DNA from 3 places in the Sphingobacterium sp. JUb20 genome. Region 2 is predicted to be linked to each of the others. Evidence: riboswitches for the same ligand, from Rfam matches in the RefSeq annotation. Region 2 holds a riboswitch; each other region holds the start of a gene.
The links. A riboswitch is a leader RNA that binds a small molecule or an ion and turns the genes downstream of it on or off. The one in region 2 is predicted to bind thiamine pyrophosphate.
Positions count from the first base shown of each region.

Region 1 (2,279 bases), on a different contig from region 2:
TTCTGCAACGCCTTTTACTTTTTCCAAAGCTTGATATATAGGAACTGTACCAATTGGCACCGGAGAATTACGGATGATCCATTCGCGTGTTTCATGAATATTTTTACCTGTTGAAAGATCCATAATTGTATCAGCACCCCATCGGCATGCCCAGACAGCTTTATCAACTTCTTCTTCAATGCTTGAGGTAACGGCACTATTACCAATATTAGCGTTGATCTTTACCAAAAAGTTGCGACCGATGATCATCGGTTCGCTTTCTGGATGATTAATGTTGTTTGGAATAATTGCTCTTCCGGCGGCAATTTCTTCTCTTACAAATTCAGGGGTAATTAATTTCTTTGGAGTACGGGCACCAAAACTGTGACCGGTGTGCTGATGATCCATACCTTTAGTTGCTGCTTCGATTTGCTCAATACGCTGATTTTCGCGAATGGCTACATACTCCATCTCTGGAGTTATGATTCCTTTTCTTGCATAGTGCAGTTGACTTACATTTTTACCCGCTAATGCTTTTTTAGGTCTATGGCTGTATTCAAAACGGAGTTCATCCAGGTCCGAGTCTGCCAATCTTTCTTTTCCATAATCTGAACTGATTTGTGATAAAACTTGAACATCTTTTCTGTCCAATATCCAATTTTCACGAGTTCTAGGAAGGCCTTTGCGGATATCAATCTGTGCTTGTTCATCCGTATACGGACCAGAAGTGTCATAAATAGTGACTGGAGGATTGATTTCTATTCCACCCTTGCTAAGTTTGGTCGGACTTAATGTAATTTCACGCATGGCAACCTGAATAGGATAGAGCTGACCTGAAATATAGACTTTTTTTGAATTTGGAAATGGGGTCTGGGTAATGTTTTGTTCTAACATGATGGTATAGTAATAGGTATAAGAGATTTATCCGCCCTGTGTTGCAGCGATAATTAGAATTGAGTCCTGATGCTGTAGTTTGGTTGTTGCCCAAGCCGTTTTGGGTATAACCTGGTTATTAATAGCGACAGCAATGCCCTTGCTTTTTTCTGGGAATTCCAAAAGCATCAAACCTTCCAAAGAGGAGGGGGGCTGTTCAAAAAAACGTAATTGGTGATTAATTTTGAGTTCCATTCCTTTTAAAATTTTTAAATAAAAAACTTTAGGAATGGCCACAGTTGTGCCGGTATATGCACAATGAAGACATCTACTTTTCCCTACGCCAGTATGATCCGGATCAGGTTCTAAGGGTAAAATCTCAGCCTGCAAATTTTGCAGACACCCCTAAAGTTTCCACTAAACTAGGTAAAAAATCTCAATAAACGAAAAGAGGTAGATTTATTTTAGTCTGTCCATCTTTTTGTGACAGAACCATATACTTTAAGAAGTGAAGTGTTTTATTAATGGGGACTGCTGGTATAGCGAATAATGATTCTCCCTGGCAGAGGTGGAGTTATGGGCAGGGAGAATCAATGGCAAATACTATAAAATATGCTGGAGTTTAATATATTGAAGCAGCATAATGGTTTTGGCATCTTTGATTTCGCCATTATCAACCATTTGCATCGCTTCTTTTATAGGCAATTCCAAAACTTCAATATTTTCTTCCTCCTGTTCTAGCCCACCACCTTCACTGACTTTCATTTCTTTAGCATATTCGGCTATAAAGAAATACAGAATTTCCGTGACAGATCCAGGGGACATATAAGCTTCAAATATTTTACGTACATCTGTAATTTTATAACCCGTTTCTTCTTCAGTTTCTCTTCTGATGCAATCCTCGGCATTATCTTTATCCAACAAACCTGCACAAGCTTCAATCATCATACCACTCTCATTTCCATTGACAAATGTAGGTAGACGAAATTGACGGGTAAGGATAACTGTTTTCTGTTCTTTGTTGTACAGTAAAATAGTGGCACCGTTTCCTCTGTCGTATGCTTCCCTGCTTTGACTCATAATGGTGCCGTCCTTTTTCAAATATTCGTAAGTGATCTTTCGCAAGACGTACCAATTGTCTGATAAGACCTTGGTTTCTGTGATTTTGATGTTATCTATCATGATTGAGGTATTTCAAATTCGCATTATTAATAATTGTCATATGCATATTTTTCAGTTCTTTTATACTTTTTTTCTAAAATACGGTGGACTTTTAAAAGTAAGTTGTCGATGGCTAAAGGTATATAAATTTATAAACTCCTAAAATTGTTTATATGGGGAAAATCGATCGTGTTGAAGGAAATTTTATTCAGTAGCGATTGCCTTATGAGCTGATATAAAATGATGAAGATCATGTAGAGGACAGG
Region 1 covers NZ_SLYV01000010.1:28,744-31,022, reverse strand. Annotated here, with positions in the region: gene thiC (phosphomethylpyrimidine synthase ThiC) at 1-873, opposite strand, end outside; gene thiS (sulfur carrier protein ThiS) at 901-1,149, opposite strand; TPP riboswitch at 1,171-1,269, opposite strand; gene nudK (GDP-mannose pyrophosphatase NudK) at 1,456-2,034, opposite strand.
Region 1: another riboswitch for thiamine pyrophosphate. It lies ahead of thiS (sulfur carrier protein ThiS); the one in region 2 lies ahead of EDF66_RS14780 (TonB-dependent receptor).

Region 2 (2,279 bases):
ATGTAACTGGTGATGTGTTTGCGTGTAGTTGTCTGTTTGGTTTTTATATAGGTATTTGTTGTAAGTGCGACCAGAATTTAATAGATTTTCTGTTTCTAGCTGTGTATAGCCATCATTGACGGCATAATCTTTCATCCCCTCTACATCATTGTTTAATCTTGGCTCTGGTGTTCCGTACCAAGATTGATATGTTTTTTCCTTGCCAGAGAATACAATGGCCTTTAAAATATGTTTGTCACTATAATAACCTCCATCTACATAAAAAGACTTTAAATCGGAAGATGCTCGGTCGATATAGCCATCGCTCAAAATACGTGAGAGACGAACATTAAAGGCAAATTTATTATTTAGTAGTCCTGAACCTACTTTCAAAGTATTTTTCCAAGAATTATAGGAGCCGAAAGAGTTGTTGAATTCTACGTACGGCTCTTTTTCGAGTGTATTGGATTGTATGTTTAGTGATGCCCCGAATGATCCCGCCCCGTTTGTAGAAGTTCCAATTCCTCTTTGAATCTGGATACTCTCGGTTGAGGATGCAAAATCGGGAAGATTGACGAAGAATGAGCCCATACTTTCCGCGTCATTCAACGGAATTCCATTCAATGTTACATTTATGCGGGCATTATCAGATCCTCTTATTTTCATATTTGTATATCCTATACCTGCTCCTGCGTCCGATCCTATGACGACAGATGGTGTTTGATCTAGTAGATATGGAATATCTTGTCCGAAATTGTTTTTAGCGATATCTTGTTTGCTAATATTTTTATAGGTTGTAGAAGAGTTGTTTTTGGCACGTGTTGCCATGACCAGGACTTCTTCTGTTTTTATAGCACGTGGTTTTAGAAAGATTTCAAGATCAGTATTTTGTACCAGATCAATCTGCTTCTTTTCTGTACTATAGCCTATGTAAGAGATTGTTATGGCGTATTGTCCATCAGGTAATCCTGAAAACTTTGAAGTGCCATTTCGATCAGTTGTTAAATTCTTACTCTGATTTTTTGTCAGAACGATACTTGCGCCCTGTAACGATTTTTTTGTTTCATTGTCTAAGACTTTGATGGATAAAGCGTTTTGAGCTGATACGGATAATGTTATTCCTAGAAATAGCACTGTGCTGATTAAATTTTTAATCATGTTTTTTAATTGAATTTTGAGTTAAACAAACTATTGCTAGGGGTTACAACAGTTTTTCACTTATTTAACTAACCTTTTCCCTCCGCCAGCATTATCTGGATCAGGTGCACAACACATAAATGTATTGTTGGGTATAATCTCAGCCTTTATTCGTGTTCGTAGAACAAGGCACCCCTTATTGATAATGCGAAGGTATTAAATAAAATCTGTACTAAAAATATAATGTAAAAATGGATGTTGAGGAATTGAGTTTTGGAATATCAATTTGTTTTGCTCGTAAAAATAAGTGGAATAGATTTTCGTTTATAGGATTGTATTATGATGAATGTTGTGTTGCTTTATCTTTAGCTTCTTTCGGATTTTAAAGTAGCTGTATTGATCCGGTTTCTTTTTTTTATAACTAAAAGGATGTCCATTTATAATTCCATGATTTATTGATGCTTCACTGACATAACGTCATTGAATCGCTACAAAAATGAATAAAATTGTGGTTTTTAGATAATATATTGGCTGAATTTAAACTTATTCCCTACCTTCAAAAAATATGCTAAAATTCAAACTTTTAGCTCATGTTAATTATTTTTAGCAACAAGGGAGTTTTTATTAAGGTTTAAATTTATGTTACATTCTTATAAGTTAATTTATCTAAAAGTCTTTGATTTTTATCACGATTAAATAATTAAACTAATTGTGTAAATTTGTTTTTTTTAATGGTAATATTTTTTTTACTAAATTTTGGCACGAATTTTAACGTTAATAACCACAGTTCCTTTGCGTTGACCTGAATGCTAAGTAACTATTAAAGTTTTTATAATAATGAAATATTTTAGCGCTACCTATATCTTACCAATTACATCTTTACCTATTAAAGATGGAGTGGTAAAAGTTAATGATGATGGTGAAATCCTTGGGATTTATGAAAGTAAAGACGTAGAATTGAGCGGCCAGCATATTGAAAAATTTGAAGGAGTTATTGTTCCTGGATTTATTAATGCGCATTGTCACTTAGAATTGTCCCATATGAAGGGTACGATTCCGCAAAAAACTGGATTACCAGCTTTTCTTTCTTCGGTTATGACAAGTCGTGGCACTTCTTTAAAAGTGATTGATAAAGCGATGGCTGCTGCTGATGAAGAAATGTA
Region 2 covers NZ_SLYV01000008.1:152,882-155,160, forward strand. Annotated here, with positions in the region: gene EDF66_RS14780 (TonB-dependent receptor) at 1-1,137, opposite strand, end outside; TPP riboswitch at 1,198-1,323, opposite strand; gene EDF66_RS14785 (amidohydrolase family protein) at 1,954-2,279, shown strand, end outside.

Region 3 (2,279 bases), on a different contig from region 2:
AATGGATTGGCATCAGAGGGTGTGACCAAATTTCCGACCCTACTCGGAATACGGCCTATATATCCACTTACTGGTGCTTTGATAATTGCGAAAGCGGCGTTTAACTGTGAAGAGCTTACTGCTGATTTGGCTTGTGCCACCTGAGCACTTGCTGCATCATATTGCGCTTGAGCAGTTTTTAGCTGCAGGTCTGAAACAACCTTTCCCTGAACTAGCGGTCTTATTTTTTCTAATTCAATCTGTGCATTTGCCTGTGCAGCTAGTGCTGACTGTAACGAAGCTTTACTGTTGTTCACCTGCTCATTGAAGACATCACTTTTAATTTTAAAAAGTGATTGCCCCTTTTGTACATATTGTCCTTCCTTCACATATGTCACTTCTAGGTAACCGGAAACTTGTGCTCTAATATCGACATTGACTGTTCCCTCTATGGTACCAGGATAAGTTTCTACAATCGTAGTCGGAGACTCTTTTAGCTCAATGAAATCAGCAGGAACAGCCTGTTGTTCATACGATCCATCTTGTTTTTGTCCGCCACATGAAATAAATAATAAACCGAAAGCAAATACGGCTGTATATAGATTGAAATTGTTTGTTGCTTTGAATTCTTGCTTTACCATTTTTTTATGATTAAAATTTCAAATACAAATAACAGAAGATTAGATGGTTTAAGAAAGAAATAATTGACTGAACTGGTGAAAATAGCTTCTGAACCGAAATAGTTATCTACTGAATCATCACGATGTAAATTGGTAAGTATAGCCGATTTTTTTTGTTTTGATACGATAAAATTAGAATTAAGTCTAGTAAAAATTAGGATGTTAAATTTAAAATTATCGAGAGCAACAGCTATATTATTTTTATTTAATGTAACAGCAGTTTTGTAATTTATTGCTTTCTGTTGATGGAATTTTTTGTGATCAGAATGGTTTTTAATGTCAAAACAATCAATGTGTTGTGTTTTTTTACAATTATGACATGTGATTTTTTATAGATAAACTCAACATAATAATTATTATTTCAAAATGTCAATGTTCATGCGATGGGAATGAATGTTTATATTTTATATCTTTGTTATGCTTTAGGGGTATTCTAAAAAAGAATTGAGAGAGTCCCTTTGAACCTGACACGGCTAATACCGACGTAGGGAAAAGCAATACAGTACACCTGTGCTGTTTTGTATGTGGTTTTTTCCTAAAGCATTCAATCTTTTATTAAATGAAATGAATATGGAGAAAACACTTTGGATGCATATCCAACAAGTAAGAGCACAATCGCCACTCGTACATAACATTACTAATTTTGTCGTCATGAATAATACTGCCAATGCCTTATTGGCTGTTGGAGCTTCACCTATTATGGCTCATGCTAAAACTGAAGTAGTCGAGATGGTCACTATCAGCGATTCACTTGTTATTAACATAGGAACATTAGATGAAGTGTGGTCAGAATCTATGTTATTGGCCGCAAATACTGCTTCTCAATTAGGGAAACCTTGGATTTTAGATCCTGTTGGAGCGGGGGCGACATCTTATCGCGATCATATTCTAAAAGAATTGCTTCGTGAAAAACCAACTGTCATAAGAGGTAATGCATCTGAAATTATTGCACTAAACAAATCTAATCTTATAAAGACGAAAGGAGTGGATAGTACTTCTCAAAGTGGTGAAGCAGTTAAAGCCGCATTAGATCTTCATCGACAATATGGTTCCGTTGTTTGTATTTCTGGCGAAACTGATATTGTGATTTCTGGGAGTCAGGAGATTCATCTAAAAAATGGACATCTTTTGATGACAAAGGTAACCGGGTTAGGATGTTCTGCAAGTGCGATTGTTGGAGCCTTTATAGCTGTAATCGCCAATAAAACAGAGGCAGTAACTGCTGCAATGGCTCTCATGGGAGTAGCTGGAGAACTAGCTGAAAAGGAAAGTGATGGACCGGGTAGTCTGCAGGTTAAACTTCTTGATAAGCTATATAACATCACTGAAACTGAATTTGGGAATACATTAAAATTTAGCATATAATGGATTTCGATACTTCTTTTCCTTATCAGTTATATCTTGTGATTTCAGAGCAGGATTGTCGTGGAATAAATTATCTTCATGTTGCGGAGCGCGCTATTATTGGTGGTGTAGATATTATACAGCTTCGAGAAAAAGAGCTAACGACACGTCTTTACTTGGCAAAAGCCCGCCAATTGAAAGAGATCACTGACAAATATGGGATTCCTTTAATCATCAATGATAATCTTGAAGTGGCCCAAGAATTGGGTGCGGCTG
Region 3 covers NZ_SLYV01000005.1:176,733-179,011, forward strand. Annotated here, with positions in the region: gene EDF66_RS10170 (efflux RND transporter periplasmic adaptor subunit) at 1-620, opposite strand, end outside; TPP riboswitch at 1,074-1,167, shown strand; gene thiM (hydroxyethylthiazole kinase) at 1,230-2,024, shown strand; gene thiE (thiamine phosphate synthase) at 2,024-2,279, shown strand, end outside.
Region 3: another riboswitch for thiamine pyrophosphate. It lies ahead of thiM (hydroxyethylthiazole kinase); the one in region 2 lies ahead of EDF66_RS14780 (TonB-dependent receptor).